Regions from separate parts of the Paenibacillus sp. EKM211P genome, predicted to be linked through region 2. Evidence: riboswitches for the same ligand, from Rfam matches in the RefSeq annotation. Region 2 holds a riboswitch; the other holds the start of a gene.

Region 1 (15,157 bases), on a different contig from region 2:
CCGAACTGGTTGACAGGGCCGCTTGAACTGCCTTACACGATTATTGATCTGGGGAAATCCGTTCGGGAATATCCAGCGGGCCTGAATCCATTTGGAGCGAATATGGCTATGCGCAAAACGGCTTTCGCCGCCGTCATGTTCCCGCTCCACTTGGGCAGAAAGGGAGATATCCTCCTATCTGGTGAAGAATCGTGGGTATTTGAGCAAATCCGTAAAAATGGTGGAACGATTATGTATCATCCGCACATGGCGGTAGAACATTTTGTTCCGGCTTCACGCTTAACGAGAGAATGGATTTTGAATCGCTACTATTGTCAGGGCATGTCTAATGCTGCTCAGGCTGCAGGTCTGCGCGGCAACGCGGTGCTGATGGCAAAAGTGGCAGCCAAAGTGTTATACATCACGGTGGATTCCCTGCTGGCACGTACTGAGGGCAGGAAGCTGTTGAACCGGTGCAGGCTTGAAAATATCCGCGGAACGCTGGATACACTGCGCAACCGGAAAAGCGAGTCAGCTGCGGGGTGAAAGATTGAACATGAGTAACTATCCTTGGACTTCCAGAATAAACACGATACAGCATGTTTTTATTTTTCTACTAGGCGCTCTTGCTGTAGGAATTGCAGCTACCTATCAACCTGTGGTCAGTATTGCGGCGGTATGCTTACTGCTTTTGTTGGCTGTCTCTATCCATCATCCTGAGCGCATTAGCTATGCGGTTTTACTAAGCACAGCGGTCTCGGTCGATTCTCTGTATCAGGGTGGCGTGTTCGGCATTGAGATATTGTCATTGTACAAATTGGGCATTTTGGCTCTGCTAGTGCCCTGCATGCTCGTGTATGGCATTCGTCTCAAGTTCAGCTATCCAGTTTGGGCATTGGTGATCATGCTGGGGATTACATTTGGATTTTCAGCATGGCTGCCTTTGTTAACGACCTCGATTGCCGTCAAGGCGTTCGTGGGACTATCACTGCCCTTCTTTTTTTTACTGATCCAGTGGAAAAAGGATGTGGCGGAAAAGCATATTCGACTGATTAGCCTGTTGCCGATTATTAGTGTGGTCATTGGATTAGGCTTACAGGTTTTAGGATTGCACTCATTTACGGATGTGGAATTTACGGGCGCAGTCAGAGTACAAGGAGCGAACATACCGCCGCATTTGGCAATGCTCTCCTTTCTCGGAATTGCTGTCTCTCTGATTGAGGTAAAGCGCAAACCTAGGCAAGCTGCCTTTTATTACACGGTGTTGGCCCTGAACTTTCTAATCCTGATCGCCACCGGTACACGTGGGCCGATTCTGGCATTGCTATTAATGTTTGCTGTGTATCTGTTTGATATTGCCCGTCAGTACCTCAAGGGAAAAGTCAATTATTTGCTACCGCTGGCCGGATCGTTTTTGGTTGCTCTGGGGGCGGTGGCCCTACAATGGAACAATTTAAAAAAACGCTCCTTCGAACGGGAGACCGACACAGGCATTGACCTATCGGGACGCTCGGAGGCATGGGAATATTTTTTGAACAGAGTACATGATTACCCTTGGTCAGGCAGAGGCCTTGGCGCGGTAACGGTTGCGAACGACGGGACGTTATTCAATGGTTTTGTTGTACCGCATAACGAGTATATACGATTTTATTTTGATACCGGATATATCGGTTGCGGGCTATTAATGCTTTCATTACTGATCGTGTTCGCTCTTATTTACCGGTCACTTGCCAAGTCTATCAAACCTTATTTTGCAACTTTAATTGCAGGTTTTTTGATCTACTCGTTTTCAGATAATACGTTGTCGACGGTTCAGATGATTATTCCGTTTTGCTGGTATTTGAACGCATTATACCAGACATCTACTCAAACCGATTTTCGCAAAGAGAAGTGATACGATGAGCAGAGTGAACATGTTCGATGTCAACTTTGATAATTACGATTTTAATGATCTACTCGAATTTATAGATACTTCTATTGAGCATCAGCGTCATTCCTACATTTTGACCTGTAATGTCGATCATGTGATCAAGCTTCGTAAGGATGATGAATTCCGCAAGGTGTATTCGGATGCCGGAGCTGTAGTGGCCGATGGAATGCCTATCATTTGGGCGTCTAAGTTGCTGAAAAAGCCCCTCAAACAAAAAGTGTCAGGGTCCGATTTGTTCACCCGGCTGGGAGAGGCTTTTGAGGATCGGGGCTATCGCTTGTTTTTTCTGGGTGCAGCTGACGGTATTCCTGAGAAGGCTATGCTTAATCTCCAGGAATCCTATCCAAACATGAATGTAGTAGGCTGCTATTCTCCTTCTTATGGTTTTGAGAAAAACGAAGAGGAGAACAGATACATTATCCAGTTGCTTCAAGAGGCTCGCCCAGACATCGTTTTTGTAGGTGTAGGAGCACCGAAGCAGGAAAAATGGATTTACAGATATTATGAGACTTACCGTGCTCCAGTTTCGATTGGGGTGGGAGCGACCTTTGATTTCCTGTCGGGAAATGTAAAGAGAGCACCGGAGCTGATGCAGAAGACAGGATTTGAATGGTTTTGGAGGTTGTCTCAAGAGCCTAAACGATTGTGGAAAAGATATTTGATTGAGGATTCCCAGTTCCTCGTTCTGCTGTTTAAAGAGATGTTTAAGCGGAAGCGGATGAAGGGAGGCCAGGGGTGAGAAACATGAGTCGGTTGGCAGATCAGCAGATTTCCTTCTGGCTAGGAAGTCGGCGTGGAATCGGCATGATCGGCATGGGGGTGCTGGCTTGTATGCTACCACTCGCCATCGGATTTGTCAGCGCCAAGATGAATCCCACCACGAGCCAGCAGGGAGCCATATTGCTGGCGATCGTTTTTCCAGCCTTCCTGCTGGCGATCTTGCAATCACGGCTATTGATTTCTTACACATTGGTGGTGTGGGCAGTAGGCCCGGAAATCCGCCGCATTGCAGATTGGTTGGAGGGAACGTATCACTCGGTTTCCTTATTGAGCGTGGCGCCGCTGCTGGTAAGCAGCATGCTGATCATTCCTGTGCTGCGGGGTATTCATCTGGCGGAAAAGCCATTAACCCGGATTGCTGTATTTTTCGGCATAGAGTTGGCCTACGGAAGTGTGGTCGGGTTATTCAAAAATGGTATTGTTTTTGCTTATGATTTGGCCAATTATGTGGTTCCATTGCTTCTATTGCCTTATCTTGCAATTAAGCCTATGAAAGCCAAGGAGTTGGACCGACTGCTGTATTCATACGCCAACATTGCTGTTCTAGTAGCGATATACGGCATTATTCAGTACTTGACGGTGCCTCCTTGGGATGCATTTTGGATGAATCATGTGGAAATGAATTCCATTGGCGTGCCAGAACCGCTTCAAATCAGAGTGTTTTCTTCCATGAACTCGCCCGGCCCATGCGCTATTTTCCTGGCAATGGCACTTGTACCGATGCTGATGGAGAAACGGTGGCGAGGCACTTTGGGATGGATTGGAGTCCTGCTAACAGTTGTTTGTCTTTTGGTCACGCTCGTACGTTCAGCCTGGCTAATTGCATTCGTCATGTTGCTGGCTTACATTCTCAGCTCATCCTCCAAAGGAAAGTGGAAGACTCTGTTTCAACTTGCTATCGTCGGCCTTCTTCTCTACATCATCGTTCCAAAACTTCCAGGGGCAGAAGGTTTGGTGGCTCGCATGCAGACGTTGACAGATATTCAACAGGATCATTCGTACAATGAACGTTTGGATCTACTGCATACAATGCTTCCGGCGATTACTAGCAATCCGGTCGGGCAGGGGATCGGGAGTGTAGGTATCGGAACCAAGCTTGATAACGGCGGCGATCTCGGTGAACTTGGGATTATGGATAATGGATATATTGCCATTTTCCTCACCTTCGGTATTTGCGGAGCATTCTTTTTCTTCGGTGGTCTGTTCGTTATCATCAAGCGCCTTCTCGTCCGTATTGCCGAACGGAATTCCAGTCAGCCTTATATCAGACTGGCGTTGGCTACATGGGCCGGAGCTGTAGCCAGTCTCATATCGGATAATGGTTTCCCCGGTATGCGCGGCTATTTGATCTGGATGATGATCGGAATAGGACTATGGGCAAAAGATGTCATCGCGGAAAGAAGGTAAAGGCTGTGCAAAACTTACAAGCATTATCCGCACCTGTCCGGACACTATGGTCCACGGTGATTCGGTTTGCCAAAAGCAAGGATAACAGCTCTGCAGCAGTAAAAACGATGATATTCAGTATGCTGATTCTCGTCGTGAATATGCTGACTGGTGTGCTGACGGCACGATTCTTGGGTCCTACTGGACGAGGAGAACAGACAGCGATGGTGAACTGGTCCCAATTTCTTGCCTTCTGCATGAGCTTCGGTGTTCCATCTGCATTGATTTACAATGCCAAAAGGAAACCTGAGGAAACGGGTAAGCTGTATGGTCTGGCCTTGCTGCTGGCTACGGTATTTGGGGGAATGGCGACACTCGTCGGAGTATTTCTAATTCCTTATTGGCTGCGCTCTTTTTCTTCATCGGTCATACTTTTTGCGCAGTGTTCTATGATGATGTGTCCGCTCATAGCGATTTCACAGATCAATAATGCATTGCTTCAAGTTCGCTCGGAATATAAACAATACAATTTATTCCGGTACCTGGTACCACTAAGTACACTGCTGGGTCTGGCGATTCTGATCCTGACGGGGACAATGAATCCGTACACCTCAGCATTGGCTTACTTACTGCCAGGCTTGCCGATCTATATCGGTGTCACGATACGAATGATTCGGCTGTACAAACCAAAGGTGAAGAACAGCTGGACGCAATTTAAAAATCTCTTTACCTACGGTATGGGTTCATACGGGAATGATCTCATGGGGCAGGTTTCCACTTACATTGACCAGATTTTGATTGCAGGTCTGCTCAGACCTGCTGATCTCGGTTTATATGCGGTAGCGGTCAGCCTGGCCCGGATGGTGAATGTATTTTCAACCTCGATCATTGTCGTGTTGTTTCCCAAAGCCTCTGGTCTGGATAAGGAAGAGGCAGTGGCCATAACATTCCGGGCATTTAGAGTGACTTCAACGGCAACCTTTTTGGCTGCGGTGATGTTAATGCTGGTTGCTCCGTTCGTATTTACATTGTTATATGGTCAAGAGTTTAAACAAGCGCTTACGGTATTCCGGTTTCTGGTGCTTGAGGTTGCTATCAGTGGAGGTACCATGGTGCTGGCACAACAATTTATGGCGCTGGGTAAGCCCAAACTGGTTACCATTCTACAGGGTGTCGGATTGGCGCTCGTCATTCCATTGCTGTCCATACTCGTGCCGAGATATGGATTGACGGGTGCAGGGATAGCAATGCTGTCTTCGGGGATTTTACGGTTCGTTTTCATTTTATGTAATGTTAAGTTCGTTCTAAAAATGAAAATTCCAAGACTGCTTATTTCCAAACAAGATTTTCAATGGCTCCGATCAACGATGTCACACTACATCCGGAAAAAGCCAGTTAACGGTTAGATAAAGAAGGAGGCACCTGCTAATGAACCACATGTCTAGCGTTCCCGCGGACAACCGGATATCCGTAGTTATTATCGCTCAGGATGATGGCACTCGAATTACAGCCGCCATTAAATCCTGTCAGCCCTTTGCGGACGATATCGTCGTCATTGACGGAGGGAGCAAGGACAATACGATTCAGGTAGCTGAATCATTGGGCTGTCGGGTGTTTTCCAACCCATGGCCCGGTTATGCCAAACAGCGCATGTTTGGTGTTGATAAAGCGGAATTTGATTGGATTTTCCTGATTGATACAGACGAAGTAGTGGATGCAGAGTTGCTTGGTGACTTATTGAAAGTAAAGGAAACGCTCCACGATCCGGCCAAAGCCTATTCCGTATTTCGCATTGGCGATTTTCTCGGCAAATGGATGAACAAAGGCGAGTATTTGGTTCGTTTGTACAATCGGCGAATTTATGGCATTACGAATAGTCTTGTTCATGAAATGCCGGATGTAGCCTCTTCCCAGATCATCAATCTGGAGGGCGTGTTATGGCACTATGGCTTCCGCAGCATCAGCGATCATATGACCCGTTTTAACAAATATACGGATCTGGAAGCAGAGACGGCATTTAACAAAGGAAGATCCTTTCGGATTACTAGACTGTTGTGGAGACCGCCTGCCCGCTTTGTACAGAAGTATTTTGTTCAAGGCTTATACCGCAAGGGGTTGGCGGGTTTTGCCGTAGCCGTTTTCTGGGTGATGTATGAGTTTCTCGTCTGCTTCAAGCATTATGAGTTAACCAAGCGGCGAAAAAAGATTGAAGTTGTGGATGGCGGACAAACCGAGCAGAAAGGAGAAACCAGCTATGTCGTACAATAACGGATTTCGTATTGCGGCAACCGGGCTGAGCTGGCCGTCCTTGCAGCCAGGAGGTCTCAACACATATTTCAAATCCATCTGTGAGCAGCTTACGCTAGAGCGCAATACGCTGGATGCTTTAATCTGTAGTGATGAGCAGCCTCAGGCGCCTGAACGTATTCGTATTCATTCAATTGCTAGCAAGCAGCAATCCATCTGGAAGCGTCGAGAGCTGATGCAAAAATATGCAGCAGAACTGTTCGACAAGCAACCGATAGATGTGCTGTATTCCCACTTTGCTCCCTATAGTGTCGGACCGGCACTGGAGGCGAAAAAAAGAGGAATCCCGGTCGTTACCACCTTCCACGGACCGTGGACGGAGGAAATGAAGATTGAAGGACAGGGAATTAAGCATTTTCTTAAAACGACGTTGGCCAAATCCATTGAAATGAAAGCTTATGGTTTGGCGGATAAATTTATAGTGCTAAGCGAGACTTTTCGGGATATTTTACACGAGCACTATAAAGTTCCACTTAGTAAAATTCATATTATTCCTGGTGCGGCGAATGTAGAAAGGTTCCATCCGGCAGAGGATCAGGAGGCCGTACGGAAGCGGCTGAATTTGCCGCAAAATGCGACGATTGTGCTAACCGTTCGTCGTCTTGTTAATCGCATGGGACTGCTACAGCTGCTTGAAGCATGGCGGCGAGTAACCGAGCGACACCCTGATCATCTGTTGCTGATTGGTGGGAAGGGCCCCTTGATGGAGGAATTGGCTTCCAAGGTGGCGGAATACAATCTTCATAATCACGTAAGATTGCTTGGTTATGTGTCGGATGAGGAGCTGCCCCTGTACCATCAAGCCTCGAACCTGTTCGTTGTGCCAACACAGGCACTAGAGGGTTTCGGTCTGATTACAGTCGAGGCGATGGCCTCGGGACTACCGGTGCTGGCCACTCCTGTAGGCGGCAACAAGGAAATCTTAAGAGGATTCCGTCCTGAGCTTTTGTTCCAGGGGACGGACAGTGAAGCCATTGCTGCTGGGCTGCTGCGTGTGCTGGATCATCGTGAACTTCTACCGAATGCACGGGAATGCCGGGACCATGTCCTGAGCAGATACACATGGGGACATGTAGCGGAGCAGGTAGAAGAGGTGTTCCGACAGGTCCTTGACAGAAAGGCGGCGGCGAAATGATGAGAGTAGCTTATATTGACCATACGGCAAGATGGAGCGGCGGCGAAGTCGCTTTGTATAACATCCTGACGAATATTGGGGAACATATCGACCCGCTCGTTATTTTGGCGGAGGAGGGCGATTTGGCGGATCGGCTTCGGCAGCGTGATATTGATGTGCGCATCGTTCCACTAGATGATTCGATTCGCAATCGAGGACGAAATGCTGTTAATCTGGGTGCGCCTGCAGCAGCCTTTCGGTTGCTGGCTTACGGCAGAAAACTCGCGCCATTGCTGCGTGAGGAAAAAGTCGTGTGTGTGCACACAAACTCACTCAAGTCTGCACTGTATGGTGCAGTAGCCGCCAAATCGGCGAAGCTGCCCTTGATCTGGCATATCCGTGACCACATCGGTCCGCCGTATCTGAAGCCGATTGTAGCCAAAGGGATTCGGCTCATGTCCCGCTTTTTGCCTAACGGTGTGATTGCCAATTCCAAATCCACGCTGAGTGCATTGGAATTACCCCCGGACAAAAAGACGCTCGTCGTCTACTCCGCTTTTGCCAAAGCAATTACGGCTCGTGATTCGGCTGCGCATTTGCGTGGCGATGACTCGTTTAACGTCGTATTGGTCGGCAGATTGGCGGAATGGAAGGGACAACATATTTTATTGGAAGCGGCACGTTCTTTTTTACCAGATCAGCGTGTGAAATTCTGGCTGGCTGGAGATGCGTTGTTCGGAGAAGAGGAATACAAACAACGATTGGAATCCACGATGCGCGAATATGGGTTGACCAACGTCAATCTGATGGGACACGTCGATGACATTCAGGGACTGATGCAGCGCTGTGACCTGCTAATTCATACTTCCATTACACCGGAGCCATTCGGTCAAGTCATTATTGAGGGCATGGCTGCAGGTTTGCCAGTGATCGCTTCAAACGAAGGTGGTCCCAAGGAAACGGTGGTACCTAATGAAACCGGGCTGCTCATTGAACCGGGAGACCCGGCCAAGCTGGAAGAAGCCATCCGCTGGATGCTGGAGCATCCACAGGAACGTCAGCAGATGGGTGAGAGAGGGATGGAACGGGTCAAGAAGCATTTTGTCATCGAGAACACTGTTAAGGATATAGTTCATTACTATAAGGGTTTGTTGGCAGGAGTCTGACCGACATTCGCGTTAAAGGATGATTCAGATGAAAATAGCGATAGCACATGATTACTTAATCCAAATGGGCGGAGCGGAAAGGGTAGTAGAGGTATTCCATGATATGTATCCGGAGGCTCCCATCTTCACAACGGTGTTCAGCGACGAGCGCCTGTCGCGCAACTTGAAGGATGCGGACATTAGAGCCACTTGGCTACAAAACGTCCCAGGAGTGAAGACCAATTTCAAAGGAGTGCTGCCGCTGTATCCCATCGCTATCCGTGATTTTGATTTTAGGGATTTCGACATTGTTTTAAGCTCCAGCAGCGCATTTATGAAAAGCATCCAGGTACCCAAACATACGTTTCACATTTGTTACTGTCACACACCGATGCGGTTTGCCTGGGATTACGATACATATATGGCCCGGCAGTCCAAATCCAACCTGCTCAAAAATATGCTAAAGCTGTACATGAACAGGCTGAAAACATGGGATGCCAAAACTTCTCGCAACGTAGACCAGTTTATCGCCAATTCTTCCGTCGTCAAACGGAGAATTCTGCACTATTACCAACGGGAGGCAGATGTTATTTTCCCTCCTATCAATACATCCCGTTTTAAACGTGCTACAAGCATCGGTGACTATTATCTGATCGTATCCCGATTGGTGTCTTACAAGCGTATTGATCTCGCGATCGAGGCATTCAAACGTAACGGTCTCAAGCTGCGCATCGTTGGCGAAGGACCAGATCGTAAACGACTCGAAGCCATGGCTGGCCCGAACATTGAGTTCCTCGGCAGGCTTGAGGACGAAGAGGTTAACAAGCTGATGGCCGAATGCCGGGCGCTTGTCTTTCCGGGGGAAGAGGACTTCGGTATTACGCCTTTGGAGGCGAATGCGGCTGGACGGCCAGTTATCGCTTTTCAGGGCGGGGGAGCGCTGGATACGATTGTTCCTCATGTGAACGGCGTATTTTTCCGCAAGCATCAAGTAGACGATGTGCTGGAGGCCGTCGCAAAGGTCGAGCAACATGCATGGAATGTGGACGATATCATTACCCATGCCCGCAAATTTGATGAAGATAACTTCAAGGATCAATTGAAAAAGTATGTAGAACAAGCCTATGTGAACTTTCTAAAAGGAGGATGAACGGAATGAAGCTGGCTGTAATCGGTACTGGATACGTTGGACTCGTCTCGGGTGTGTGTTTTGCGCAAAAAGGTAATGAGGTGATTTGTGTCGATCTGGAGCAGTACAAAATCGACATGTTGAACCGGGCAGAATCTCCGATCTATGAACCGGGTATTGAGGAATTGATCGCGTTGAATCTGGAAGCTGGCCGTTTGGAGTTTACCTCCGATTTGGCCGATGCGGTACGTCGCTCGGATATCGTTATTTTAGCGGTAGGTACGCCTTCACTGGCTAACGGCGAGGCGAATTTGTCTTACATTGAACAGGCGGCTGCCGATGTCGGCAAAGCCATGAACGGGTACAAGATTATTATGACCAAGAGTACCGTACCTGTCGGAACGAACGAAAAGATTAAGGATGTAGTGGCTCGACATACGAGTTTGTCTTTTGATATTGTATCCGCGCCGGAGTTCCTGAGAGAAGGCTCAGCCATCAATGATACGCTTCATCCAGATCGCATCATTATTGGTTTGGACAATACAGGTTTGCGTGAAACAATGGTCACTCTGCATCAGGTATTCACGGATAAAATCTATGTGACCGATATCCGCAGTGCTGAAATGATCAAATATGCCTCCAATGCGTTCTTGGCAACTAAAATTTCGTTTATTAACGAGATTGCTAATATTTGCGAAAAGGTTGGCGCGGACGTTACCTGTGTGGCTGAGGGTATGGGCATGGACAAACGGATCGGTTCCTCTTTCCTGCAAGCAGGGATCGGATACGGGGGCTCTTGCTTCCCGAAAGATACGAATGCGCTCATCCAAATTGCGGGTAATGTAGACTATGAATTTAAGTTGTTAAAATCGGTGGTCGAGGTGAACACTGACCAGCGTTTTATGATTGTATCCAAGCTGCGTGAATCGCTGGGTCAGCTAAACGGCGTATCGATTGGCATTTGGGGCCTCGCCTTCAAGCCTAATACAGATGACATCCGCGAAGCTCCAGCACTGGAAATCGTAGAAACGCTCATTCAGGCAGGTGCTATTGTCAAGCTGTATGATCCCATTGCGATGGATAAATTCAAGGAGCGCGTGGATCACCCGAATATTTTATGGTGCTCTTCCCCGCAGCAAGCCGCCGAAAGAAGCGATGCTGTGTGCCTGCTGACGGATTGGGAAGAGTTCAAAGAAGTTGATCTCGTGCAACTGGGCTCTATTCTACACAAGCCAGTTCTGATTGACGGTCGTAACGTATTCACCGAGGAACAGATTCAAGGCTCTGGACTGGAATACTACTCCGTGGGTCGTCCGCGGATGAGTGGATGGAACAGAGATAAAGTGGAAGTTTAAAAGTGACAGATTAAAAAGTGACTGTGGGCGGTGGGGGAGACGCTATGCGTTCCATTTGATTTTCTGATCGCTGTTGCAGTGGGATTCTCTGGATTATATAAAACATTCCAAGGTAAGAATCCCACTGCAAAGGCGAACGCTAGCGCTTCTCCAGATTCAAATGGACCGCTTCGCTGCTTTTGCCGCATAGAGTCACGGTTTTTAATCTCCCATCTTAGGGGATGGGAGTAGTAAGGGCGTATCGGAAGGAGCGGCACAGTTGAAGCCGCTCCTTCCGATTAAGGCGCCATGCGCTGTACCGCGGTGCCCCCTGTGGAGCAAGCCTATTATGTGGATACACTATGCTGCTCCTGCGGAGCAAAGAGGCCATTGCGGTTGTCGAAGGCAATCTTGGTAAGGCGTTACGAAGCGTCGATTGCTAGAAGCTTGCAAGCAAGGCAGGCAAACGCCGAGCTCCCGAACGTTTTTTACAGGCTGACCGGACTTAATAATGTCCGGTCGTGCCTTTTGCACCACAAGGTATGATCGATATGATGCATTTTTGAGTAGCGTAGGAATGGATTTGAATCCCAGTCCAACAGCGATCGTAAGGTCAAATCCAGCCCGTAGCGGGCTACTCAACCTTGCCTCATCCGATCGCCCACACATTATAGAGAGGAAGTGGAGAATTATGAAGCTCGTACTTTTGTCTGGTGGTTCCGGTAAAAGATTATGGCCGTTATCCAACGATTCCCGTTCCAAACAATTTTTGAAGGTACTGGAGAGCCCGGAAGGGATTTCGGAATCCATGGTGCAGCGGGTATGGAGACAATTGGGAGACAACGGATTATCCGAATCCTCGTTTATTGCGACAGGGAGAGCGCAGGTTGAAATGATCCAGAGTCAGGTCGGACCGAATACGCGCATCATAGTTGAGCCGGAACGCAGAGATACCTTTCCTGCGATTGCGCTGACAGCGACTTATCTATATTCCATTGCGGGTGTTTCGCCTGATGAAATTATAGCTATATTGCCTGTAGATCCTTATGTAGAGGATGCTTTCTTTGCTTCCGTTGCCCAACTGGAACATACACTTCAGGAGAGTGAAGGCAAGCTTGCATTAATCGGGGTTGTCCCTTCCTATCCTTCAGAGAAATACGGTTATATTATTCCAAAAAATGATGCCACTCAAGGTAGCACAGGCTACCGCGAAGTGAGCCATTTTCAAGAGAAACCCGACCGGGAGCAGGCGGAGCGTCTGATTGAACGCAATGCTCTATGGAACTGCGGGGTTTTTGCATTCAAATTAAGCTATTTGCTGGATATCCTGGCATCCAAGGGCCTGCCGCTGAATTATGAAGAAATGCAAAAGCAATATGCGTCTCTGGAAAAAATCAGCTTTGACTACGAAGTCGTTGAGAAGGAAAAAGACATTGTGGTGCTTCCGTACGATGGTTTTTGGAAGGATTTGGGCACCTGGAATACGCTCACAGAAGAAATGTCTAATCAGCAAGTGGGCAGAGGTGTAGTAACGGAGGATTGTGTCAATACAAGCCTTATTAATGAGCTGGACATTCCGGTAGCGATCATTGGAACGAATGATCTGATTGTAGCCGCTAGCCCAGATGGTATTCTTGTGACCAATAAGGCAGAGAGCCCACGCATCAAGGAAGTGCTCAAGGCTCATGATCAGCGTCCAATGTATGAAGAACGTCGTTGGGGGCAGTATCGAGTTGTAGACTATGTAAAGTATGACGAGGGTAATGAGGTACTTACCAAACGAATCCGCGTACACAAAGGTAAAAATATCAGCTACCAGCTTCACTTCAAACGAAGCGAAATCTGGACCATTATTAGCGGCGAAGCGGAAATTATTTTGAATGAGAAGCTGCACAAAGTGAAGGCCGGTGACGTAGTCCGTATCCCTGAAGGAACCAAGCATAGTATTTTGGCTGTAACCGATGTGGATTTTATAGAGGTGCAGACTGGCACTGAGTTGGTTGAAGAGGATATTGTACGCTTTTGCATGGATTGGAATGAAATTGCCCGTCATCAATTTATCTCATAATCGTTTTCGTAAAAACGAAATAAAGAAGATTTGATGAAAATTTATAGCCCAAACTGTCGAAATTGGGCGAAAACCTGTAAATTCATGAACATGACCTATTAAATTTTGGTAAAAAAAAGTCGATACTTAGGTTAAGAAGGAATCCAAACTCCTTCCAACGATAAACGCAGCCCTGTCGAAAGGCAGGTACGCAAAGCTAAAGGGCCTTCCCGTAAGGATGGCAGCCTGGCTACCGAAAGGAAGAGCAAAAGTGAGATTCAATTTTATTCCTCTGTATCGACTGATACGTCATGTACTCCCCGTAGTTATAATTTTTTCTTTGTTTCCCGTCGGATTTGGTGATTCTCTGTCTGTGGTGAATGCCGCTTCATTACAACCTGTTAATTCGGACGCTTGTACTCAGGCCCGTGAACTATACAATTATTTACTCAGCATCTCTGGAAAGAAAACAGTCACTGGTCAGCATGATTATTTGGAAAGTCCAGATGAATTAAGCGACAAGGTCCAAAAAATCAGCCAGGCGTATGTGGGTCTGCACGGCTATGAGATGGGAGCCATCTCTGGTCAATCTGACGCTACAGAAGCAGCACAACGTAAAAATGTCGTCGATAGCGCTATTCGTTGGAGCAGAGCAGGTGGCATTGTGACGATGACTTTTCATGAAGCGCTGCCGGGTAGACCGCTGACTTGGGCCAATGTGCAGGCCAAAGTAAGTCAGGCGGAGTTTAATAAATACGTCACGCCAGGCACTGCGCAGTATAACCTCCTCATTGCCGATCTGGATAAGGTCGCTGTATCGTTAAAGCAGCTTCGTGATGCAGGGGTTCCGGTATTGTGGAGACCTTACCACGAAATGAATGGTGACTGGTTCTGGTGGGGAAACAAAAACAATTTCAATCAGCTATGGAATATCATGTACGACCGTTTTGTTAACACGCATCAATTGAACAATCTGCTGTGGGTGTGGAGTCCAAATGCTCCCAATTCCTACACTGTCCCGTATACCCCAAAATATCCGGGGGATGACAAAGTGGATATTTTGGCAGTAGACATCTACAACAATGATTTTAAGCAAAGTCATTATGAAGGACTGCTCGAGTTGGCACGGAATAAGCCGATTGCCATTGGCGAGCACGGTGAGATACCTAGTTCTGAGGTGTTGCAGGCTCAGCCAAAATGGGTGTATTCCATGACTTGGGGCAAGATGCTGACCGAGAATAACACAACCACTCAAATACAGGATTATATGAACGATGCGAAGAGTTTGACACGGGATGATGTGAAAAATGGGCTGGAGGCCATCCAACAACCCGGAACAGATGTACCGACCTTACCGGATGAGGGACAAAGTGAGCCTCTCCCAGCTCCACCAGTAGTGATTGCTCCTCCAGCTCCGACTCTTCCTTCCGTTCCTGATGTAGTATATGTGAACGGGCTGCGGGGCGAATATTTCAACAATATGAATGTGAGCGGCAGTCCTGTTTTGATCCGTACAGACAGCAAGCTGGACTACAACTGGCGCGCCATTGCTGCTGATCCAAAGGTAAATGCCGACCAGTTCTCGGTTCGCTGGACGGGTAAAATCAAGCCACAATACTGCGAGACCTATACGTTCACAACCATATCCGATGATGGTATTCGTGTATGGGTAGACGGTAAGTTAGTGATCGATAGTTGGTTCAAACAAAGCTGGACAGAGCGAAAAGGCAGTATCGCTTTGGAAGCAGGTAAAATGGTAGATCTAAAAGTAGAATACTATGATGAAAAAGGCGATGCGATGGCACGTCTGATGTGGGAAAGTCAGCATGAAGCGAAAGCGGTGGTTCCCGGAAACGCTTTGTTTCTTCCTTGATAGATACTCTTTCCCGGTCAAAAATTTTGAGGAGAGAGGGTGTATCATATGATGAAAAAATGGTTGACCCATAGGTATACGGTCGTATTATCCGGATTACTAGGGGTCGCAGTTCTAGCCATGATCGCTTGGT
Region 2 (15,157 bases):
TTTTGGGCTACGACCTGACGGGTGTGATTGCCGGCAACATTTTCCTGGAATCTATTTTTGGTTATCCGGGATTGGGCCAGTTGTTTCTTCAGTCTATCACCCAACGGGACTTTTCAGTCGTGAACGCGCTGGTCATGATCTCCGGCTTCTTGGCACTATTAGGAACCCTTTTATCTGATGTCATCCTGAGCAAGGTCGATCCACGCATTCGAATTGAATAGCGAACAAGTCTAGAGAAAAGGAGGGGTTATGGTGTCTATGCAGGTGGAGGAGGTCTTCTCGCCGGAAATCATTCGTAAATCACCATCCAGTTGGTCTGTACTGCGTCGTGAGCTGGTACGTGACAAAATGGCCTTGATTTCCATTGGGTTTGTGGCTCTGTTCTTGATTTTTATTTATGCCTCTGTCCTGTTTGTCAATCAGGATGTAGTCACGACGGTCGATTTGGGCGCGATCCGCGAAGCTCCCGGCTCAGTGCACTGGCTGGGTACGGACCGAGCGGGCAGGGATATATTCGGCCAGTTGGTCATTGGGGCCCGCAATTCCTTTACCATTGGCTTTACGATTACTTTGTTATCCGCCGCCATTGGCTTGACGCTGGGCTTACTGGCTGGGTTTTATGGAGGAATGGTCGATAACATCATCATGCGAATCATTGATTTTATCCTAGTGCTTCCATTCTTGATGCTGGTTATCGTATTTGTCAGCATTGTGCCCAAAAGTGGCATAGGGTCCTTTATTTTCATTATGACTGCCTTTTTGTGGATTGGAAAAGCGCGCCTGATCCGGGCCAAGGTACTGTCGGAGCGGGAGCTGGACTACGTGCAGGCTTCCAAAACCCTTGGCACACCCAATTGGAAGATCATCTGGTTGGGTGTGCTGCCCAATCTCAGCTCTGTTGTGATTGTTAATCTAACGCTCAGTCTTGCAGGAAATATCGGGATTGAGACCGGGCTGTCCTATCTCGGCTTTGGCTTGCCAGAATCAACTCCAAGCTTGGGTACACTAGTGAGTTATGCCAATGACCCGGATGTATTGCAGAACAGCTGGTGGATGTGGTTGCCTGCCTCACTGCTTATATTAGTGCTGATGCTGGCGATTAATTTTATCGGTCAGGCGCTCAAACGTGCCACGGATGCCAGACAACGATTGGGTTAAACCGAAGTTCAAGGATAAGGACAACGACAAGGAGGGGTTTACAATGATTAAAAGCTGGAAAAAAGGAATTTTGCCTGTTCTATCTGCCATTTTGGTGCTTTCTTTGGCCGCATGCAGCGGCTCGCCTTCCACTTCGAGTGGAGCAAAATCGTCTAACGGTACAGGTGGGTCAGGGTCCGACAACAAGCAGGTGAATACGACTGCGCTGGCAAAGGGGGTCAAGAACGATAAACCCCCGATTAAGGGCGGCATCATCAATTATGCACTCGTGTCCGACACCCCTTTTGAAGGTATTCTGAATCCTGTATTTTATGATGGAAATCCGGATTTTGAAGTCTTCCAGTTTTTCTACCCTTCCATGTTTTCGATTGATTCCAATCTGAATATTGACGATAAAGGAGCGGCGACGATTTCCTTTTCCGCAGATAATAAGGCGGTGACTGTCAAAATTGATCCCAAACTGAACTGGACAGATGGTAATCCCGTAACGGCAGAGGACTATGCCTTTTCCTATGAAGTGATCGGTAACAAAGACTACGAAGGTCCGCGTTATGATAGTTTTATGACCAACATTGTAGGGATGGAAGATTATCACGCCGGCAAGACCAAAACCATTTCTGGCATCAAGGTGCTGAATGAGAAAGAGGTTACCATTCATTTTAAGGAACCTAATCCTTCGGTAAAGTCAGGACTCTGGTCCACACCACTGGAGAAGAAGGTGTTCCAGAACATTCCTGTGAAGGACATGGCCGGATCTGATCCTGTCCGTAAACATCCGATTGGCTATGGGCCATTCAAAATTAAATCTATGGTCACAGGTGAATCTGTAGAATTCGTCAAAAATGAAGATTATTTCCGCGGTGCGCCCAAGTTGGATGGCCTTCATCTGAAGGTGGTGAATCCGAATGTCATTACCGAGGCGTTGAAAAGCGGAGAAATCGACTGGGCCAGCTATCCGACCACCCGTTACAATGAGGCCAGTAATCCGAAAAATGTACAGTTTCTCGGTCAGGAGGAATTGTCTTATAGCTATGTAGGCTTTAAGCTGGGCAAATTCGATCAGGCCAAGAGTCTGAATATCATGGACCCGAACGCCAAGTTGGCGAACAAGTCATTACGTCAGGCCCTTGGCTACGCGCTGAATAATGAGCAGGTTGGCAAGCAGCTCTATCATGGGCTTCGGACTCCTGCGACATCCCTGATCCCGCCCGCCTTCAAGGGATACCATGATGTGAATGCGAAGGGCATTGCGTATGATCCAGACAAGGCGAAAAAGCTGCTGGACGAGGCAGGATATGTGGACACCAATGGAGATGGATACCGTGAGGACCCTAAAGGTAAGGAACTGGTGCTCCATTATGCAGCAATGAGCGGGGATGCGACAGCTGAATCGCTGGCGAAGTTTTATTTGCAAAATTGGAAGGATGTCGGGCTTCATGTCGAACTGGTGGACGGTCGTCTGCTTGAGTTCAATTCTTTCTATGACCGTGTGCAGAAGGATGACCCTGGCATTGATATTTTTGGCGGCGCATGGAGTACGGGTACAGATGTAGACCCTAGTGGGCTGTATGGACGCGGAGCCAGCTTTAACTACTCGCGCTTTACCAGTGAAGAGAATGATAAGCTGTTGCAGGAAGGGGTGTCTGTGAAAGCCTTTGACGACAATTATCGTAAAGATATATACAACCAGTGGCAGGCGTATATGAGCGAGGAGGCGCCCATTGTACCGACGTTATTCCGTTATTCGCTGGAGGCAGTGAATAATCGGGTAGCCAATTACGATATTACCCGTGGCAAGGAGTACGATGCAGACGTGTTTGCGAATATTACGTTGACTTCGGAAAAAGCAGAAGTAGATCAATAATCTAAAAAAAGCGCAATAACCTGCGAAGAAGCGCGAACCGGAATGATCCGATCTCGCGCTTCTTTTGACCTGTCCATGCAAACATTCTTGGATTTTCGAAGGGAGAGAAGGAAGACGGAAATACGTCAGCTTCAATACTTCATTGCCGTATGCGAGGAACTGCATTTTACGAAGGCTTCGGAAAAGATCGGTATCTCTCAACCCACACTTAGCTTACAAATTAAGGCGCTGGAGGAGGAACTGGGCATGACGCTCTTTGACCGCGCAGGCAAGAAAATTAAAATGACAGATGCCGGTAAACTGCTGCTACAACACAGTGCCCATGCGCTCAAGGGGTTACAGCAAGCAAAGGCATCCATTGAGGAGCTGCGTACCGAGCAACGTGGAAGTTTACGGATTGGTATCGCATTACCTGAGCTGGAGGAGCCTTTGCAAAAGATGCTTGCCCATTTTCATCGGTCATTTCCTAAAATCAGCTTGCACATCTGCCCATCCTTTGATGTAACAGAACAGCTGCTGGATAACCGTGTGGATGTTGGCATCACCCTACACTCGGGTACAGATGAAAGGCTTGTCCGGCTTCCTCTTCGCACAGAGAACTACTGTCTTATTGTCCCGGTAAACCATGCATTTTCCAACCGTTCTTCCATTATGCTGGACGAATTGAGGCATGTACCCTGGGCGATGCAGCCAGAATGCCATCCCGGCAGGAAGCTGATTGAGAAATGCTTTCGTGATCGCGGGTATCCCTTTGCAACCGTCTTGGAAACCAATTCTATAGCTTCAATCCTGCGCTGGGTGCAGGAGGAACTTGCCGTAACCTTACAGACGAAGTCTCTTGCGGCCGAACTGGATCGTTCGCATTTTTGCACGGTGCCTATTTTGCGTGGTGCGCCTCAAGGACAGCTAGAGTTGATTTATCGAGCTGACCGTTACCAGGGAGAAGCAGTGAAACGATTGATAGATAAGATACAAGCTGTGCTGACAGAGCGCTCCAACTAATGGCAACCGTGATGAGTATCACAAGCCTTAATGTGTACGAACCTCCAACCTGCGTGCAATCAGTGACATACTGTAATTAACGGCAAAGTACAGGAAAGCAGCGAACAGCAGAGCTGGAATGACAAAGGATTGATTTTGTCCACCGACGATCTGAATGTTATGCGTCAGCTCCGGCAAACTGATAATGACAGCCAGTGACGTATCCTTAAATAGGGAAATGAACTGGCTGACAATCGGGGGCACCATGCGACGAAGCGCTTGGGGCAGAATGATATGCCATAAGGTTTGAGAATAGCTTAGACCGGAGGAACGTGCGGCTTCCACCTGTCCTTTATGGACCGAATTCAGACCACTGCGCACAATCTCGGCGATCATGGCTCCCTCGAAGATTGACAGTCCTGTGATGGCTGCCCACTTGAGGGAAATTGAAAATCCGATGGATGGCAAAACCATGCCGATGAAGAAAATAATGAGCAATAAGGGCAGATTGCGAATCAGATCAATGATAAAGGCTGCAACCTGTGAGAGCACAGGTAAGCGGGTATAGCGCAGAATGCCGAATACGATACCAAGAGCGAAGCTGAATATGATAGAGTAAATGGCGACTTCCAGCGTGAGCAGGAAGCCCTCCAGTATAAAACGCACATTAGGCCATGCAAACAATCCACCGAAATCCATACGGGCTTCCCTCCTTAGGATGTTTTGGACAAGCGTCGCTCCATAAATAACACGAGAAAGCTGAGCGGAACCGTCAATACAAGATACAGCAGCGCCGTGATCGCATAGACTGTGATGGGCAGGAAGGTATCCGAGTTAATGAGATCCGAGTAATACATGAGATCCAGTCCGGCCACAATGGCCAGCACGGAAGAGTTTTTGACCAGATTGATGAATTGGTTGCCGATTGCAGGCAGTACAATTTTGATGGCTTGCGGTAAAATAATGCTGATCATCGTCTGGTTGTAATTCAACCCGGAGGATATTGCCGCTTCAAATTGTCCTTTGGGTACAGATTGAATGCCGGCACGTATAGCTTCTGCAATGAAAGAGGCTGTGTACACAGTCAATCCAAGCGTTCCAGATACAAAGCCATCCAAGGGGATGCCCAAAGTGGGAAGACCGAGATAAAAAAACAGTACGACAATCAGCAATGGAATATTGCGGATGACCTCTACATAGACAGTACCGATCCAGTTTAGCCATTTAAAAGGTGCAATTCGGAAGATGGCAATGATAGCGCCCAGAATAAAGCTTCCGATCAAGGCAATAACACTAGCTTGAACGGTATGAAGCAAGCCCTCTCTAAAACGGTCGCCATGATCGAGAAGTACGTTGATATCAAAAGTAAGCATCTACGGGTATACCTCCTTATCCAGAGCTAAGAAAGGAAGGAGCACGCAATCGCGGCTCCTTCACAAGATCATTATTCGGGTTTAACCCCAAGCCATTGCTCATGCAGCTTATCGTATTCACCATTGCTTTTCAGTTCCTTGATCGTATCATTAATGGCTTGCAGCAGTTCGGTTTGTCCCTTCTTCACTGCGATACCGTAAGGTTCCTCTGTGAAGTTCCCGCCTACTAGGGTATAATTCGGATCTTGCTGCTGCATGCCAAGCAGAATAGAGTTATCGGTCGTCAGCGCTTGCCCTTTACCTGCCTTGAGGGCGTTGAAGGCATCCTGATAGTTTTCAAACTCTAAAATCGTTGCTTTAGGCGCTTTTTCGCGGATATTTTTTGCGGAGGTAGAGCCTTTAACAGCGAGCACCTTGGTATCGGGAGTCAGGGACTCCAGACCTGTGATCGGGCTTCCCTTTTTCACAAGCAGGGATTGCCCTGCATTAAAGTAGACATCGCTGAAATCGACCTGTTTTTTGCGTTCATCCGAAATGGTCATCGTGGCGATAATAGCGTCGATGTCCCCATTTTGCAGTAAGGTGATTCGTGTTTTGGACGTGACTTCCTTGAGCTCAAGCTTGGTTTCATCACCAAAAATATGCTTGGCTACAGCCTTGGCGATGTCGATATCAAAGCCCTCGACCTTCCCGCTAGCCGGGTCTTTTAGTCCGAACAACTTGGTATCGTACTTCACCCCAATGACCAGCTTGCCACGCTGTTTGATGGCTTCCAGCCCGTTGGAAGCTGCTGCCTCATTTCCTGACGTTGTTGCTTCTTGCTTGCCTCCACAGCCTGCCAAGACGAGCAGACAGGATAATGCAACCAGCACCAAAGTACTCCACTGAAATCTTTTTCTCATCAAGATGATCCCCTTTCGATTTTTATTCCATTAATAGTCTGTTTAATGATGAATCAGACGGCTCAGGAACAGGCGAGCCCGTTCTTCACCCGGATTCTGAAAAAACTCAGCAGGTTGGCTATCTTCCAGGATCTGTCCTTTGTCCATAAAAATCACGCGGTCTGCCACTTCACGGGCAAAGCCCATTTCATGAGTGACGATGACCATCGTGATGCCCTGATGGGCAAGCGAGCGCATGACATCCAGCACCTCTCCGATGGTTTCGGGGTCCAGGGCTGAAGTAGGCTCGTCAAACAGCATAATTTTCGGATTCATCGCGAGTCCACGGGCGATCGCCACCCGCTGCTGCTGTCCACCGGACAATTGGGCGGGGTAGCTCTGTGCCTTTTCCTCGATTCCGACACGCTTCAGATAGGTGAGGGCTGTTTGAATAGCTTCTTCTTTCGGGATGCCCAGTACCTTCATCGGTGCCAGTACAATGTTCTCAATCACCTTTTTATGGGGGTAGAGATTGAAATGTTGGAATACCATCCCGATATTGCGACGGAAGGCATTAATATCAATCTTTTTGTCATGCACAGGGACATCGTTAACGATTAGCTCCCCATCGGATATCGTTTCCAGACGATTGATGCAGCGAAGCAGGGTGCTTTTACCTGAGCCGGAGGGACCGATGATGACAACGACCTCGCCCTCCTTAATCTGAAGATTGATGTCTTTAAGTACATGAAAGTGACCATAATGCTTGTTGACATTGCGAAAATGGATCAGAGAGCTCACCCCTTTTTTGACTTGAATACATCGCTTAGTAGACGACTGACATGATTAAGCTCTATTAGAATTTCAAAATTTCTCTCATGATACTATAAGCTTACAATAAAAAACAAGATTTTATGTCAATAAACTTTACGTAAAATATGTTTTTGAATGTATTTTTACTAGTTTTCTGTTATTTTTATGATGAAAACGAGTATGGATCCACAATTTAATGTTATTAAATCTTACATAGTTTGTTGACCTTCGACATGCAGAGGGAGAAACGTGACAAAAGCAGCGCTATGTTTTACAGTAGGGGAGAAGGAATTTAGGGTAAAGGAAGGATAGACAATGACGAAAGCTATTTCACCGCTAGTCACGGCATTGGGCATGGAGCCCCATCCAGAAGGCGGCTGGTACAAAGAGATGTGGAAGGCCAATTTTCAAATTCCGAAGCCTGTACTGCCGGATGTGTACTCCGGTCCGCGCTTTGCAGCTTCGTCTACGTATTTCTTGCTGCATCCGGGTGAGTTCTCCGAGTGGCATGTGGTCCATTCTGATGAGCTGTGGCTATACCATAGCGGAAGTCCTATAGAGCTAAAATTGGGTGGAAGTGGAGAAGAACCTGGCGAAGAAACGGTCATTATCGTTGGTGCAGATGTGGAGGCAGGACAACATCCACAAGCACTCGTACCAGGAACAGTATGGCAAACGGCACGTCCGCTGGGGGATGAGCCTGTGCTGGTAACCTGTGTTGTTGCACCAGGATTCCACTTTGATGATTTCAAGCTGATTGCCAAGAATTCAACTGAAGCATGATGTGAACTATGGCGGGTGTATTTCTGTAAACGAGCAGGAATAGCCCGCCTGATTTATTTTATCCATAGGAATGGGCGATTTAGCTAGGTTTAGGTGCTTAACTTGGCTTGAACAATGAGATGATGGGTGGGATTCACGAGAGGGTCGCATGTAATTAGCGTGAGCAGCTTATGGTTTTTGAAGCTTTTCAGAACAGACACGTCCATTGGATCGACTACCTTTATGCTGTAAACTTTATACATATACTGGCTACCTTGAGCGTTAACAACAATTTTATCTCCAATCTTCAGTTCATGAAGACGATTAAATAAACGTCCGGGAGTACGGGCTCGATGAGCAGCAATAGCAGCATTCCCCACTTGTCCCAGCTTTCCCGTTTCCGGCATATGTACTGCCGCATATTTCATGTTTTTCCTCGTTGCGCCTTCCAACACAGGGAGCTTTAAAGCAATACGACTTATGCTAATAGTGGCTATAGGAGTTTGTTCATTAACGCTGGCATTGGGAGCGGGGGATGGAAAGGCATGTTGCCGTGCCTCACTAACCGGAGCTTCCGCTACCCGAGTGGACAAGCGAGCATAGCTGTCTGCAAGACTAGAAGGCAATACCGAATTGCTTTTTTCTAGTGATAACTCCGCTGCTTGTAACAGCTTGTGTTGTTCTCGATCCTCATTCCATTCGGTCGCTTTAGGAAACAAAATAAAGAGTAAGCCCAACCCAATAAACAGATATGAAAGTTTACGCAGATTCAGCAATCTCATCTCCCCTAAGCAATGTACGGATGATACATACTTTGAAAAAAAAAGCCCCATTTCCGTCTCATTCCACTCGGGAATGAGACGGAAGATCAGGGCAGGTAGATTGCATTTATTTTTTGTTTGTCCGTCTAAATTTCAAAAATACGCCGCTTATAATCATGGCGATGCCTGCCAAATAAAACGGAACGGGGCTACTTTCTCCTGTTTGGGGCAACTGATGCACCGCAGGTGGCTCCTCTGGCACTTTCTCTGGATCATGGAGACGGATTTTAGGTTTGGGCTCGTCGTTCGGCTCCACTGGAGGAGACGGATCTTGATGAGGCATGACGGCTGGTGGTTCAGGCAGTGCTTTGGGTTCCTCCCGGGCTGCTGGCGGCGGTGTGGGTGCGGGTTCCTCCCGTGGAGGGACAATGTCCTCCGAAGGCCTTGGCAGTGACGGAGGAACGGTTATAGATGGTGTCACGGGCACCTCGGGATCTTTATCATGTTTTTTCCCGGAGCCTCCTGCTGGGGGAGACGGCTCTGGGTGGGTAGGTGTGCCTGGGTCTACAGGTGTTTCGGGTTCGTTTTTCTTTTCTTTACGATTGGTGATCACAACCTTCTTTATGCCAGAGCTTTGTTGGAGTGCTGCGTCTATTCTGATCTCAAGTTTACCCTCTGTTATTTCATACCCCTCCGGTGCTGCCAATTCTTCCAAAATGTAATCGTCATGAAGCAAGGAGGAAAAGATGATTTTGCCTTCCGCATTGGTCGTTTGTATAAGCGGTACTCTTTTTTGTCCCTTATCATAGAGCGCAAACCGGGCGCCAGGCAGTACTCTGTCGGGAGCATCCTGATCCACCTTGGTCAGTTCAAGAGTTTCGGTTACGCCCCCACCAGAACCGGAGCCAGAAGACGTCCGTACGATGATTTCCTGACTGGTTTCCCGCAGTTCTGTCGTCAAACGATCTCCTGCAAAAGCAACCTTGTTGCTCACCTTAGCTTTATCCTCAGCATGAATGAACGATTGATATTCAAGAATAAAAGCAGTGGAAATATCCTTGGCAAAAGTAAGCTCAAAAGTTTGCTGGCCCTGAGTGTCTGTCTTGATGTGAAGCCAGTAATCTCGGTTTTTGATTAATTCGGTGCCCTTGGTGGTATTTCCATTGGCAGCCATGATTGTAGAGTATAAATGGAAGGAATCTTCAATTAAGATTTGGTTGCTGCTAGGCTGATCGACTATTTTAGCGTTGGACACATGTGATTGTCCTTCATTGATACGAATGCTCCAGTCGATCTTATTTCCATTTTGTGCGCCGGCCTTAGACACATATTCCCCGCCATGAGGTACCGTAACTTGGGCTGCCCAATCGGAGACGGTTTTTTGTCCATCCAGTAGAAGAGCGCGATTATGAATTTCCTTTTCAATCAATTCTCCTTCCAATGAAGCTTGAAAGGTAATCCAGTACGGAGTCTGTATCGGCTTCTTGAACTGGATACGCAATTCATTACCATTTTGCTCAGTGGGGAGGATCGTCGTATATTGATCTGCCGGGATTTCAGCCCCTTTTTGTACGCCATCCCACCATCCCAGCAAGGTCATATCGTATACTTTTACGGAGCCAGGCAGTAACCTCTGACCTTGCAATAAGACATCTCTCACTTCCGCATGATTCAGGATCTTGCGATTATAGTTGGCTTTAATATCCCAGGTAATGAGTTTGGAGCTCGCATCATAGCTTCCTTGCTTGGCCCCGTTCCGTTGTGTCATAAAGTCCGGCCAGATCGGGCATTCCACCTCATGCGACGATGTTTCACCATTTTCATACTGATAATCTATAAAGGATTTGTTGCGAAATTCGGGCTTCGTCGTATCTGTTTTCCAGTCATTATTATAGATGGTTGAATATTTGATCGTATAAGCTTTCTGAATCGTTTTATGAAAGATAAGTGTAAACCCTTGTTTATAGTCCGCTGATCGTGGAACTAGCTCATAATCCATGGGCGCGAGTAGTTCCGTTGTACCGTCAACACTTTGAATTTTCAGGGTGTCGGGCAACAAGGCGAGGCCCCCATTAGGGAACACATCCTTAATGACAATATTTTTCATGGTGTATGAGTCTGTATTAATGGTGATCACCCAAGGTATGACTTTCGTGTTGTAATTGGGCGTGTCATACATTTTAGTCATAACTCCGCTTGTGATTTCCGTCGATATGATCTTCTGGGTTCCATCTGTGGTGATGATGTTTGTAACTTTTTCATCTTCATAGACGCGGCCTCTAGCCTGGGTCTGATATCGGATGGTATAGGCTGAATCTACGTCGAAGTTGAATTGAAGTTTGAAGCCGTTACGGTCGGGATAGTCAACCGGGATGACGGTGTACGCCCACGATGGAAGCTCCTCCAGTGTATTTCCCTTAAATACTTTCAAAGAACCGGGCAGCAATTTTTGAGTTTTGTTGAAATGATCAATTAAAAGGGCTTTGGCTTCGGGGATTTTTGTCTCGCCAAAGTTATATCTTATGGCCCACGAGAGTGTTTGTGTGGCATGATCATACTTTTCAACTTTTTTGGACAAAAATTCACCACGCTCCACCTGAACTGTAGCGGTGGCAGCAACGTTATCTATCGCATCCCCTGAAAGCGTCGCTGTGTTGGAAAAGCGAGTTTCGTTGCCAGTAATGCGGGTGGAGTATTGGATCTGATAGGCAGTGCTAATGCTAGCATCTTGAAAACGAATTGCAAATCCGGTCCCGGCTTGATCCGATTCAATGGCGTATTTACTCGCATTCACTAGGTCTTTGACAACGGTCGTGCCATCGATATTGACTTGCAGATGATAGAGTCGGATAGAGCCTCTCACGAGTTCCAGTCCTGAAGGAGTTGGATCAGTAATGAGGGCGTGTTTAACGGTGTTTAGCTGTTTGTTCACATCAATGGCCCAGTCGATCTGGTGGGTGCCATTTATTTTTCCTTGCTTGCTTAAGGTTGGCCCTGACTGGGGCTTCACATTTACGATGACCGTTTGAACCCCGCCTTTAATTGGAATCGCAATGATGACTTCTGTGCTGCCTTTCACCGTTTCTTTTGTGAATTCGGTTTTAATTTGCAGTTTGCCGCTGACATGGGAATGGTTCTCTACATATTGGTTAAAGGTCATGATGACCTTACCCTGACGATCTACTGTAAAGAACCCCACGGTCCCGTCTGTAGTCACTAGCGGAGATGAGATATCAGTGTAGATGACAAACTGTTCTGGTAAGTGAAAGGTGAAGGTATCCCCTGCTTTATAAGTATCGTCAGGAAGCTCCCATTCATAGCCAAGTTGGATGGCTGATCCAATGTCGAACGTACTACCTGGATTATATACCGCATCAATGACACGTCCGGCTTCGTCCGTTAGACTCAACTTCGTTAGTATACTCTGGGGAGCTGCTTCCTTTTGAGACTTTGAATGAGCTGCTCCTTGCACGGAAGGGACAGTGTTTGGCGGAACCTCCTTAGGGGGTTCAGGGTTTGGGACCGCATATACAGCATCCGTAACGGTTGTAGGATCGGATACAGCACTGTGCGGCAGTTCAGGGGCAGGAGGATCTGCGTAAGCCAGTGTGGTGCTGAAAAAGCTTTGGACAATGAGCAATAAGGCAATAATCATGACATTTATTTTGGTTCCCATGCTCCAAGTGATTCTCCTATTCATCGTAATATGGCAAGCTTCGGCGGTTATGTTGTGTTATATTGTTTTCCTTCCCTCCTCCTAGTTCGAAATTAGTATATTCAGCATGCTAGGTTGACATGACTACCCCAACAGAAAAAAACCTTGATCATAGTGATCAAGGTTTTTTCTTCGAGAGAGGTATAGCAATTTTGTGATGGAGCTATGTAAAAAGGCATAATAAAAAGCTCGTTCACCTGGTAACTGGCTGCCATCCGAGTAGGAAGGCCCTATAGTTTTGCGTCACTGTCTTTCGACAGCTTTGCCATTAGCTTGAATAGCTTGTGCGTCTATCGTCTATCAAACGGAGTACAGGAGACCTCCTATTTACAGTTTGGAGCGGTTTCCCCATTTTTTACGGAAGGAATGAGGTGTTTCCCCTACATGTTCCTTGAATAGGTTGATAAAATGGCTCGTATTGGGAATCCCAACGTACCTTGCGATATCCACAATGGATATGTCACTGGTTTTAAGCCATCCCTGAGCGGCTGTGATCCGGACATTAATGAGATAATCAATTGGAGAAAATCCAATCTGTTTTTTGAAATTTTTAGCAAGATTAAATTTGTTTAGGTTGAACATGTCTGCCAGCGAGTCCAGCGTAATTCGCTCACAGTAGGACTGGTCCAAATACTGCTGCACCTGACGTACTTCGCTGAGTGTTCCAGCATTTACATACCGATGATCATAAGGATGCTGCAAAATATACGTCAGTATTTCACCAATGAGTCTGGACGTTAGTAGCTCGCCGGAAAGGCTTCGATCAGACTGCCCGTAGATTAGAGCATGCAGCTTGTCCAATATAACATATGGATTGTGCAGGGATATTACCGGTTTATTATGCTTGGCAAATTGTTCGTAAAAATGTTCGATCAGGTTGCCGTACAGGTATAAGCTGATAAACTCCCAGGCTTCATCACCGGAGGTGCTATATTGTAAATATTCATCGCAATTAATAAAAAACAAATCATGAGGCTTTAAAATATATTTCTTGTCCCGGTACAGTAATTCTCCCTTACCAGACAGCGTAAAAACAAGCAAAAAGGAGGTGAGTTCTTTCCTTTCTATTGTAAAATCAGAGGTTTTTTGGAAATAGCCTAATTCCTGAATATATAAAAGGGATTGCTTGGCAAAAGCGGAGGGAGTGCGCACAATTACGACAGGTTCGCCGTTCCAGAGGCCCTCGATGTTTTTTTGGTCTGTTGTCATATTCAATTCCTTTACAAAAAAGCAATTTTATCTAGCTTATCTTGGTTTGATGTACCAATATATAATGGCTGATTAAACATGATTTACTATTTAATAAAAGTTTATTTTATCACATTAAATATGTCTATATATCAAAATTTGTGTTTGAGCTTTATAGAAGCCTCGCTTCTTATGGATATTCAACCTGGTTATCCGTATAAAAGGTCGAATATTGTTGAAAGAATTCTGAGGTCATCATGGATTCAAATCCTTTCCGGGGTCAAATATAGGATAGTGTTGAAAAAAATATCTTACATGCCCATTCAACTTTTCCATTCACTTCTCCTTTCGGTTTACGAAATTTAGGACTTGGTTCTGATAAAATGGTTCGTAAGGCTTATTATTGAAAATGAGATTTTGGACCCAGTGTTGTGATTTGGTTCACGAACATGAATGTAAAAAAGAGAGATATATGCATAAAAAATTACGCAAAAAATGTCCTTATGTGTTGAATTATAAGTGCTCTCAACTTTGGAAATTACACAGGCAATGATATGATGGGTAATATATGTATAGTTGCTTAACTTATCGATAGTCAGTTTGGAGGATTACAGGATGGAAAAACCCAAAAATACGAAAACCGCAGCGGCTTGGTCGCTCGTTATTCTAGGGGCAGGCTTTGCAGCCACCGTGCCCTTCCAGCAATATGGCTGGGCTCGATTGTTAGCCGGAGCCTTTGAGGCAGGACTTGTAGGGGGACTGGCAGACTGGTTCGCTGTCACAGCATTGTTCCGTCATCCGCTAGGCATCCCGATACCACATACGGCGCTTCTCCCTAAAAATAGGGACAAGCTCACGAATGCATTGGTGAATACGGTGGAAAATAACTTGCTGAACAAAGACAGCATTGCTTCTAAAATCGCGGACATTCGTTTGGCGGAGCTGATGCTGGGCGGTGTGGAAAAAGGATTGCGTACACCAGAAGCAGCAGCATCGATAGATGTGCTCGCCAAGCGGCTCGTCCAGTCGCTCCCGCTCGCGGAATTGGCTCCGATTATCGTGGCTGAGATCAAGCGACAGGTGACGGACATCGATGCCGGACCACTACTGGAGGCGCTTGCCCGCCAATCCAGTGAGAAGGGCTATGATATTCGTGCACTGGATTACACGCTGGAGCAGGCGGAATCCTGGCTTTTGCGACCGGAAACAGGCTATACACTTGGCACCTTAGGGATGCAGGCTGTCAGTGGTTTGCAGGTGAGCGGGCTGATGCAATTTGCCTTGAACGCCTTCCTCGGCTATCTGAACGAAGAGCGCATGGGTGAAATGATTCGTCATTTCCTGCTGGATCAGGTAGCAGAGCTGCAAAGGGAAGAGCATCCGCGCCGTCTGGCAGTGATCGACGGTCTAAGAACACAGGTGACCCGATTGGCAACGAAGGATACGGTTCAGGAAGGGCTGAACGGCTGGAAGGATAGCCTTATTGAAGCTTGGGAAGGCGAAGCGTCCGTGCTCGGTAAAATGGAAGAGCTTCGTACCCGCTTATTGAACTATATGGAAGACGAAGACTATGTGCCGACCTACATTTTACCGTTACTGGATCGGATGCTGGCTGATTTAAGAGGGAATACCGAATTGCTGGACAAAATTAATGCACGAAT

Evidence for each region. Region 2 has a riboswitch for cyclic di-GMP ahead of G9G57_RS23020 (LPXTG cell wall anchor domain-containing protein). Riboswitches for the same ligand answer to the same signal wherever they lie in the genome.
Region 1: another riboswitch for cyclic di-GMP. It lies ahead of G9G57_RS06985 (glycosyl hydrolase); the one in region 2 lies ahead of G9G57_RS23020 (LPXTG cell wall anchor domain-containing protein).

What each region holds. Positions count from the first base shown of each region.
Region 1 is NZ_JAAMNS010000003.1:227,530-242,686, forward strand. Features, by position in the region: gene G9G57_RS06930 (glycosyltransferase) at 1-525, shown strand, start outside; gene G9G57_RS06935 (O-antigen ligase family protein) at 536-1,873, shown strand; gene G9G57_RS06940 (WecB/TagA/CpsF family glycosyltransferase) at 1,878-2,648, shown strand; gene G9G57_RS06945 (O-antigen ligase family protein) at 2,654-4,096, shown strand; gene G9G57_RS06950 (lipopolysaccharide biosynthesis protein) at 4,102-5,481, shown strand; gene G9G57_RS06955 (glycosyltransferase family 2 protein) at 5,504-6,343, shown strand; gene G9G57_RS06960 (glycosyltransferase family 4 protein) at 6,330-7,517, shown strand; gene G9G57_RS06965 (glycosyltransferase family 4 protein) at 7,514-8,662, shown strand; gene G9G57_RS06970 (glycosyltransferase) at 8,691-9,791, shown strand; gene G9G57_RS06975 (UDP-glucose dehydrogenase family protein) at 9,797-11,125, shown strand; gene G9G57_RS06980 (sugar phosphate nucleotidyltransferase) at 11,796-13,172, shown strand; cyclic di-GMP riboswitch class I at 13,328-13,409, shown strand; gene G9G57_RS06985 (glycosyl hydrolase) at 13,423-15,024, shown strand; gene G9G57_RS06990 (hypothetical protein) at 15,073-15,157, shown strand, end outside.
Region 2 is NZ_JAAMNS010000021.1:58,318-73,474, reverse strand. Features, by position in the region: gene opp4B (oligopeptide ABC transporter permease) at 1-221, shown strand, start outside; gene G9G57_RS23065 (ABC transporter permease) at 259-1,158, shown strand; gene opp4A (oligopeptide ABC transporter substrate-binding protein) at 1,202-3,022, shown strand; gene G9G57_RS23055 (LysR family transcriptional regulator) at 3,065-4,024, shown strand; gene G9G57_RS23050 (amino acid ABC transporter permease) at 4,052-4,702, opposite strand; gene G9G57_RS23045 (amino acid ABC transporter permease) at 4,717-5,376, opposite strand; gene G9G57_RS23040 (transporter substrate-binding domain-containing protein) at 5,448-6,278, opposite strand; gene G9G57_RS23035 (amino acid ABC transporter ATP-binding protein) at 6,321-7,058, opposite strand; gene G9G57_RS23030 (cupin domain-containing protein) at 7,386-7,853, shown strand; gene G9G57_RS23025 (class D sortase) at 7,943-8,608, opposite strand; gene G9G57_RS23020 (LPXTG cell wall anchor domain-containing protein) at 8,721-12,269, opposite strand; cyclic di-GMP riboswitch class I at 12,505-12,585, opposite strand; gene G9G57_RS23015 (AraC family transcriptional regulator) at 12,636-13,517, opposite strand; gene G9G57_RS23010 (DUF445 domain-containing protein) at 14,112-15,157, shown strand, end outside.